One region of the Pseudomonas pergaminensis genome, then DNA from elsewhere that is predicted to be linked to it. Evidence: predicted binding sites of a transcription regulator. Region 1 holds the regulator's gene; the other holds the start of a gene.
The links. Region 1 encodes sigma-54, which starts transcription at its own class of promoters, with help from an activator protein. Its sites were predicted from a motif close to ANTGGCATNNANNTTGCTNT; they were not measured.
Positions count from the first base shown of each region.

Region 2: a site for sigma-54 is predicted at 1,111-1,130, ahead of glnK (P-II family nitrogen regulator). Genes of this name have one in related genera too.

Region 1 is NZ_CP078013.2:1,030,424-1,034,881, reverse strand. Features, by position in the region: gene lptA (lipopolysaccharide transport periplasmic protein LptA) at 1-79, shown strand, start outside; gene lptB (LPS export ABC transporter ATP-binding protein) at 79-804, shown strand; gene KUA23_RS04650 (RNA polymerase factor sigma-54) at 990-2,483, shown strand; gene hpf (ribosome hibernation-promoting factor, HPF/YfiA family) at 2,559-2,864, shown strand; gene ptsN (PTS IIA-like nitrogen regulatory protein PtsN) at 2,875-3,339, shown strand; gene rapZ (RNase adapter RapZ) at 3,342-4,199, shown strand; gene KUA23_RS04630 (HPr family phosphocarrier protein) at 4,216-4,458, shown strand, end outside.
Region 2 is NZ_CP078013.2:6,387,614-6,392,071, forward strand. Features, by position in the region: gene KUA23_RS29225 (ammonium transporter) at 1-529, opposite strand, end outside; gene glnK (P-II family nitrogen regulator) at 564-902, opposite strand; gene KUA23_RS29235 (accessory factor UbiK family protein) at 1,325-1,585, shown strand; gene KUA23_RS29240 (MFS transporter) at 1,603-2,883, shown strand; gene KUA23_RS29245 (YifB family Mg chelatase-like AAA ATPase) at 2,978-4,458, shown strand, end outside.

The DNA of each region.
Region 1 (4,458 bases):
TCGTGCCAATGGCAACAAGGTCACCGCGCCTCGTCCACGCATCGACATGGTTATCCAGCCGAAGAAGAAGGCCGAGTAATGGCAACCCTGAAAGCCCAGCATCTGGCCAAGGCCTATAAAAGCCGTCAGGTCGTGCGCGACGTCAGCCTGTCGATCGACAGCGGCCAGATCGTCGGCTTGCTCGGCCCCAACGGCGCCGGCAAGACCACCTGCTTCTACATGATCGTCGGCCTGGTCCAGGCGGATCAGGGCCGCGTCCTGATCGACGACCTGGACGTGAGCCACCAGCCGATGCACGGCCGCGCACGCGCCGGTATCGGCTATCTCCCGCAGGAAGCGTCGATCTTCCGCAAACTGTCGGTCGCCGATAACATCATGGCCATCCTCGAGACCCGCAAGGAACTCGACCGTGACGGCCGCCGCAAGGAGCTGGAAAGCCTGCTGCAGGAATTCCACATCAACCATATCCGCGACAACCTCGGCATGAGCCTGTCCGGTGGTGAGCGTCGCCGCGTGGAAATCGCCCGCGCCCTGGCCACCGCGCCCAAGTTCATCCTGCTGGACGAACCGTTTGCCGGCGTCGACCCGATCTCGGTGGGCGACATCAAGCAGATCATCCATCATCTCAAGGCCAAGGGCATTGGCGTGCTGATCACTGACCACAACGTCCGTGAAACGCTCGATATCTGCGAAACCGCGTATATCGTCAACGATGGCCAACTGATTGCCGAAGGCGATTCCGCCACTATCCTGGCCAACGAATTGGTCAAGGAAGTGTACCTGGGTCACGAGTTCCGCCTGTAAACACCGTGGTGTCAAGGCCGTTTGCCAAGGTGCGCGGGAGTCAATGAAAACCTCCGGATTTTTATTGTTACCGCGCTCTAGGCAAAGCCCCCGACATCAGGCATATAATTTGCTTATGTTTGGCGCTCACGCGCCCTGTCGTGGATGGCGCATTGCGCCGGCGAATAAGGTGTTAAGCCCCTGCCATGAAACCATCGCTAGTCCTGAGAATGGGCCAGCAGCTGACGATGACACCGCAGCTGCAACAGGCCATCCGCCTGCTCCAATTGTCGACACTGGACCTGCAACAGGAAATCCAGGAGGCCCTGGAGTCCAATCCGATGCTCGAACGCCAGGAAGAAGGCGACGACTTCGATAACGCAGACCCACTGGCCGATAACATCGAGCAAAAACCCAATTCTGACGTGCAGGAACCCTCCTACCAGGAAACCGCCCCTACGGTGGACAACCTTGAGGAAGGCGAATGGAACGAGCGCATTCCCAACGAGCTTCCGGTCGATACCGCCTGGGAAGACGTCTACCAGACCAGCGCCAGCAGCCTGCCCAGCAACGATGACGACGAGTGGGACTTCACCACCCGCACCTCCGCCGGCGAGAGCCTGCAGAGCCACCTGCTGTGGCAACTGAACCTTGCGCCGATGTCGGACACCGATCGCCTGATCGCCGTGACGCTGATCGACTGCATCAACAACCAGGGTTATCTAGACGAGACGCTTGAAGAGATTCTTGAAGCCTTCGACCCTGAACTGGATATCGAGCTGGACGAGATCGAAGCCGTCCTGCACCGCATCCAGCAGTTCGAGCCTGCCGGTATCGGCGCGCGCACGCTCAGCGAATGCCTGTTGCTGCAATTGCGCCAGCTACCCGCCAAGACCCCATGGCTCGCCGAGGCCCAGCGTCTGGTCACCGATTACATCGACCTGCTGGGCAGCCGCGACTACAGCCAATTGATGCGTCGCATGAAGCTCAAGGAAGACGACCTGCGCCAGGTCATCGAGCTGGTACAGAGCCTCAACCCGCGTCCCGGCTCGCAAATCGAATCCAGCGAAGCCGAATACGTGGTGCCCGATGTCATCGTGCGCAAGGACAACGAGCGCTGGCTGGTGGAACTGAACCAGGAGTCGGTGCCGCGCCTGCGGGTCAACCCTCAATACGCAGGCTTCGTACGGCGCGCCGATACCAGTGCCGACAACACCTTCATGCGCAACCAGTTGCAGGAAGCCCGCTGGTTCATCAAGAGCCTGCAAAGCCGCAACGAAACCCTGATGAAAGTCGCCACCCAAATCGTCGAGCACCAGCGCGGCTTTCTGGAATACGGCGACGAAGCGATGAAACCGCTGGTACTGCATGACATCGCCGAAGCGGTTGGCATGCATGAGTCGACGATTTCACGGGTAACCACGCAGAAATTCATGCATACCCCACGGGGTATTTATGAACTGAAATACTTTTTCTCCAGCCACGTCAGCACCTCCGAAGGCGGTGAATGCTCGTCCACGGCGATCCGCGCGATCATCAAAAAACTGGTTGCCGCGGAAAATCAGAAAAAGCCATTGAGTGACAGTAAGATCGCTGGTTTACTGGAGGCACAAGGCATTCAGGTCGCCCGTCGAACCGTCGCCAAGTACCGCGAGTCCCTCGGGATCGCGCCTTCCAGCGAGCGTAAGCGTTTGATGTGACGGGCGGGCCACAGCGTTCCAGTGGCAGGTATTCCTACCTGCCGCTTTATGCACTGGCAACGAAGGAGAAGCTGTATGCAAGTCAACATCAGTGGACACCAGCTGGAAGTCACCAAACCCCTGCGTGAATACACCGAAAGCAAGCTGAACAAGCTGGCGGGGCATTTTGACAAGATCACCAATGTGCAGGTCATCATGGAGGTCGATAAGCTCAAGCAGAAAATCGAGGCCACCCTGCACGTACCGAATGCGAAGCTCGTCGCCAATGCAGAACATGAAGACATGTACGCGGCGATCGACTCGCTCTACGACAAGCTGGACCGCCAACTCATAAAGCATAAGGAAAAGAATCTGCACCTGATGCAAGGTACAGGTCGTTAACTCTCCCCCCATGATCCGACTTGAAACCATCCTGACCCCCGGCCGTTCCCTCGTGAACGTGCCGGGAGGCAGCAAGAAAAAAGCCCTCGAACAAATTGCCAACCTGATCGCGCGCGAAGTGCCGGATCTGGAGATGCAGGATGTGTTCGATGCGCTGATTGCCCGTGAAAAACTCGGCTCTACCGGTTTTGGTAACGGCATCGCCATTCCTCATTGCCGCCTCAAAGGCTGCGAAACACCCGTCAGCGCCCTGCTCCACCTGGAAGCCCCCATCGATTTCGACGCTATCGACGGCGCCCCGGTCGACCTGCTGTTCGTTCTGCTGGTCCCGCAAGCCGCCACCGATGCACACTTGGAACTGCTCAGGCAGATCGCCAGCATGCTCGACCGCAAGGAAGTACGCGACAAACTGCGTAGCGCCAGTAGCAATGAGGCGCTGTACCAGGTTGTCCTGGATGAACAGAACGGGCAGTAATCATGCGTTTGATCATCGTCAGCGGCCGTTCTGGCTCGGGTAAAAGTACCGCCCTCAATGTTCTTGAGGACAGCGGTTTCTATTGCATCGACAACCTGCCCGCCGGCCTGCTGCCGGAACTGGCGGAGCGTGCGCTGATCCACACCGAACTGGCGCAACCCCTGGTCGCCGTTTCGATTGATGCCCGCAACCTGCCCAGCCACCTTGAGCGATTTCCGCAATTGCTCGAGGAAGTGCGCGCCAAGCATATTCATTGCGATGTGCTTTACCTGGACGCCGACGAAGAGACTTTGCTCAAGCGCTTCTCCGAAACCCGTCGACGCCACCCCCTCAGCAGCCCCCACCGTTCCCTGGCAGAAGCCATCGAAGACGAAACCAAGCTGCTGGGGCCGATCATTGACCTCGCTGACCTCAAGATCAATACCACCAGCCTCAACCTGTATCAGCTGCGCGACGCCATCAAGCTGCGCCTGCTGAATCAGCCGGAGCCCGGTACGGCATTTCTTGTTGAGTCATTCGGGTTCAAGCGTGGCATGCCGGTGGACGCCGACCTGGTGTTCGATGTGCGCTGCCTGCCCAACCCCTACTGGAAGCCGGAACTGCGCGAACAGTCCGGGCTGGATCAGCCCGTGGCTGATTACCTGGCAGCGCAGCCGGATGTGGAGGAGATGTTCCAGGACATTTCCAGCTACTTGCTCAAATGGTTGCCACGCTTCGCCGCCAGCAACCGCGCCTACGTCACCATCGCCATCGGCTGCACCGGCGGCCACCACCGCTCCGTCTACCTGACCGAGCGCCTGGGCCAGGTGCTGCAACAAACCCTCAAGAACGTCCAGGTCCGCCACCGCGACCTTAGCTGAAAGGAACACCTGCGCGATGCCCGCTCTGGAAATTGAAATCATCAACAAGCTGGGCCTGCACGCCCGGGCCTCCGCCAAATTCGTGGGTGTGGCTGGGCAGTTTCCCTGTCAGATCCGCGCCGGGCGCTCACCGGAATCGATGGTCGACGGCAAAAGCATCATGGCGATGATGATGCTGGCAGCGGGCAAGGGCACCAAGATTCACTTGAAGACCGAAGGTGAGCAGGAGCAGGAAGCGATGGACGCCTTGGTGGCGCTG
Region 2 (4,458 bases), 1.3 Mb from region 1:
GGGTGAACCAGATAGCCATGAAGATCAGCATCGCGGAGAACTTCATACGCTCAGCGAACGCACCGACGATCAGCGCCGGGGTGATGATGGCGAAGGTCATCTGGAAGGTGATGAACACCGCTTCCGGGAACAACGCTGCAGGCCCGGTGATGCTGGCCGGGGTAACGCCCGCCAGGAACGCCTTGCCCATGCCGCCGAAGAAGGAGTTGAAGTTGACGACGCCCTGTTCCATACCGGTGGTATCGAACGCGATGCTGTAGCCGTAGATGACCCACAACACGCTGATCAGGCCAGTGATGGCGAAGCACTGCATCATCACCGAAAGAATGTTTTTGGAGCGCACCATGCCGCCGTAGAACAGCGCCAGGCCTGGGATGGTCATGAACAGCACCAGCGCGGTGGATGTGAGCATCCACGCGGTGTCGCCGGAATTGAGGACTGGAGCAGCCACTTCGTCTGCCGCCATGGCCAGGCTTGGCATTACGATGGACAACAGGGCTCCGAGCCCTGCGAATTTACGCAGAGTCATATTGTTTTCTCCTGGGGCGTTGGGGTTTGGCGGCTTAGATAGCGTCGGTATCGGTTTCGCCGGTACGGATGCGAATAGCCTGTTCCAGATTGACCACGAAGATCTTGCCGTCACCGATCTTGCCGGTGTTGGCTGCCTTGGTTATCGCCTCGATAACCCGGTCAAGATCCTTGTCGTCAATGGCGACATCAATCTTCACCTTTGGCAGGAAATCGACCACGTATTCCGCGCCGCGATACAGCTCGGTGTGACCCTTCTGCCGACCGAAGCCTTTGACCTCAGTAACGGTAATGCCCTGCACGCCGATCTCGGACAACGACTCGCGTACATCGTCCAACTTGAACGGCTTGATGATGGCAGTGACTAGCTTCATGAAAACTCTCTCCCGAATTGGTGGACTTGCCCCAGGAAAACAAACCCGTCTCAAGTCTAAGCGCAGTGCCTGGCTTTGTAACGCGTCGTCGCAAGAGCAGATGCCGTTGCGACGCCAGCGAACCACTGGTGACGAAACCTGTACCCCTGATCCGTCGGCGCACTGCATTCGTCACAGCGACTGCATCAGTGCATGGGTCATGATCGTCTAAGCAGAAACCTTGCCAGCTCCGTAAAAATCACTGAAATCAGTCCTTTGCCCACTTATGCCCACCTACTGGGCTTTTCGGCGGTGCCAATGCGCACAAAAACAGTGCGCCGCCGCCCGCCCCCCTGCGCGAAAACCGTGCGCCAAGGACGTCAAAAAAGACTATAGACGCTGCGTGATACACTGCCGGCCAACAGTTTTCCGGAATATTTCCCATGCTCGCGCCCAAAGACCTCCTCGACGCCCTGAGCGGCCACGCCTCTCGCCTGTTCAGCGGCGACACCCCCCTGCCCCGCAATGAAATCGAAAGCCAATTCAAGGCATTGCTGCAAAGCGGTTTCAGCAAACTCGACCTGGTGAGCCGGGAAGAATTCGACAGCCAGATGGTCGTGCTGGCCCGCACACGTGCACGCCTGGAAAGCCTGGAAGCAAAAGTCGCTGAGCTCGAAGCGCGGTTGAATCCACCGAGCGAATAACCGATATCAAGCGCTCTATGTGGGCCCTGCCGGCCCTCGACCGGCGCCTGCTGAAAATACAATTCAGCTTTTTGCTGGTGGTGCTTGGTGGCCGCTGCAACCAATTGGCCGTGGCCTGGTGGGCCTTGCAGCAAACCGGTTCAGCCCTCGCCTTCGCCAACATGATCGCCTGCTCCATCGCAGCGGAGGTACTGGCCCGCCCCCTGCTGGGGTGGCTGGGCGATAAGTACAACAAGATCCTGATCCTCAAACTCGCCTCTCTTACCAGCCTGCTGACCGCGCTGTTGATGGTGGTGCTCTCTGCCACGCAACTGTTCAACCCCTGGACCGTCGGCGCCCTGATGCTGGTCAACAGTGCCGTCGCGGGCGTCCGCGACCCGCTGCAATCCTCGATTATTCCGTTGTTTGCGCGCGACGATCAGGTCTCACTGGCCGTGCGCACCAAAAGCATGCTCTCGTCCATTTCCAACCTGCTTGGGCCAATCATGGCCAGCGCGTTGATTTTCAGTTTCGGCACCACGCTGGCGTTTACCGTCGACTTCTTTGCGATGCTTGGCGCGGCAGCCTTGATTGCATCGATCCCACGCCACCTCGGTGCCAGCCCCCCGGATGAACAAGCCCCGACTGCCAACGGCTGGCGCATGATTTACTCGGGCTTCAAGGCGGTCTATGGCGTGAAGGTCGAGTTCTACCTGGCCCTGGTGGCGATGCTCGTCAACTTTGCGCTATTTCCATTCTTTACGATCCTGTTGCCGCTCTACGTCAAGACCGTTATCCACTACCCGGTCACCTACCTCGGCCTGTTGGATACTTGCTTTGGCCTGGGCATCCTGCTGGGCAGCTACAGGATCACCGGCTGGCTGACCGAGCGAATGCCCCGTGACTTCTGTGTCGCGCTGGGCTTTGCACTGTTGGGGGGCAACCTGTGGCTGGCCGGCACACTTTCATCAGTGGTCGTCGTGCCGCTGGCATTTTTCTGCGGTGGGGTGGGCCTGATGCTGATCAATATCCCGACCTCTGCCGTCAGGTTGCTGGCGACCCCCAAGTCGCATCGCAATCGGATCTTTGCCACCGTGTCGTTCCTGTCCGCTGCAGCCAGCCCGCTGGGTAGTTTTGCCATGAACGGCTTGATTGCTCATCTCGGCGTTGCACTGACCATCACGTCGCTGGGGGTGATGGTGCTGGGATTGTCACTGCTGGTGTTCCTGATCCCGGATTTTCGCACCTTCATGCGCGCCCCCGACACGCAGCTCAACGATGCCTACCTGGATAAATATCCCGACGCCTTTGCACGTTGATACGTCCTGTAAAAGTCTGATCCGCCGCCCCGGCAATCCCTCGACTACCTTTGAAAAACCGCAGGAAGCGGCCTCTATTTTTCAAGGAATGTGCATGTCCCTCGCCATCGTCCACAGCCGCGCCCAGATCGGCGTCGAAGCGCCTGCCGTCACTGTCGAAGTGCACATGGCCAATGGTTTGCCGTCCCTGACGCTGGTGGGTTTGCCGGAAACGGCGGTCAAGGAGAGCAAGGACCGCGTGCGCAGCGCCATCCTCAACTCCGCGCTGCAATACCCCGCCCGTCGCATCACCCTCAACCTCGCGCCTGCCGACCTGCCCAAGGACGGCGGGCGCTTTGACTTGGCGATTGCCCTGGGGATTCTCGCGGCCAGCGTGCAGGTACCGGCGTTGATGCTCGACGATGTGGAGTGCCTCGGGGAGTTGGCGCTCTCAGGTGAAGTGCGCGCGGTGAAAGGCGTATTGCCAGCGGCACTGGCGGCACGCAAAGCCGGGCGCACCGTGATAGTGCCGCGGGCGAATGCGGAGGAAGCGTGCCTGGCGTCAGGGTTGAAGGTCATTGCGGTGGATCACTTGCTGCAAGTGGTGGCGCACCTGAATGGGCACCAGCCTATCGAGCCTTATAAATCCGATGGCTTGCTGTATCTGAATAAGCCATACCCGGACCTGAGTGAAGTCCAGGGCCAACTGTCGGCCAAGCGCGCGCTGCTGATAGCAGCAGCGGGCGCACACAATGTGCTGTTCAGCGGGCCCCCAGGAACGGGCAAGACGCTGCTCGCAAGTCGCCTACCGGGTTTGCTGCCGCCGTTGAGCGAGCAGGAAGCCTTGGAAGTCGCAGCAATTCAGTCGGTCGTCAGCCTGGCACCACTGAGCCATTGGCCGCACCGGCCATTCCGCCAGCCACATCACTCGGCATCAGGCCCGGCATTGGTGGGCGGCGGGTCGAAACCGCAGCCAGGGGAAATTACCCTGGCTCATCACGGTGTGCTGTTCCTGGATGAATTGCCGGAGTTTGATCGCAAGGTGCTGGAGGTACTGCGTGAACCCCTGGAGTCAGGGCATATCGTGATTTCCCGCGCCCGTGACCGGGTGAGATTCCCGGCACGCTTTCAACTGGTGGCCGCGATGAACCCCTGCCCTTGCGGCTATCTGGGCGAACCCAGCGGGCGCTGTCGTTGTACGCCGGAGCAGATCCAGCGGTATCGCAACAAGCTGTCCGGACCGCTGATGGACCGGATCGACCTGCACTTGACCGTCGCTCGGGAAACCACCGCGCTGAACCCCACCCAACAGGCTGGCGATAACACTGCAAAGGCTTCGGCCGAGGTTGCCGAGGCCCGGGAGCGCCAGTTACAGCGCCAGGGTTGTGCGAATGCTTTCCTGGATCTGCCTGGGCTTCGCCAGCACTGCACGCTGGCGAAGGTCGATGAAGGCTGGCTGGAGACTGCCTGCGAGCGGCTGACACTGTCGCTGCGCGCGGCCCACCGGCTGCTCAAGGTGGCGCGCACCCTGGCAGATCTGGAGCAAACGGACGCTATCGCTCGCCATCATCTGCAAGAGGCCCTGCAATATCGCCC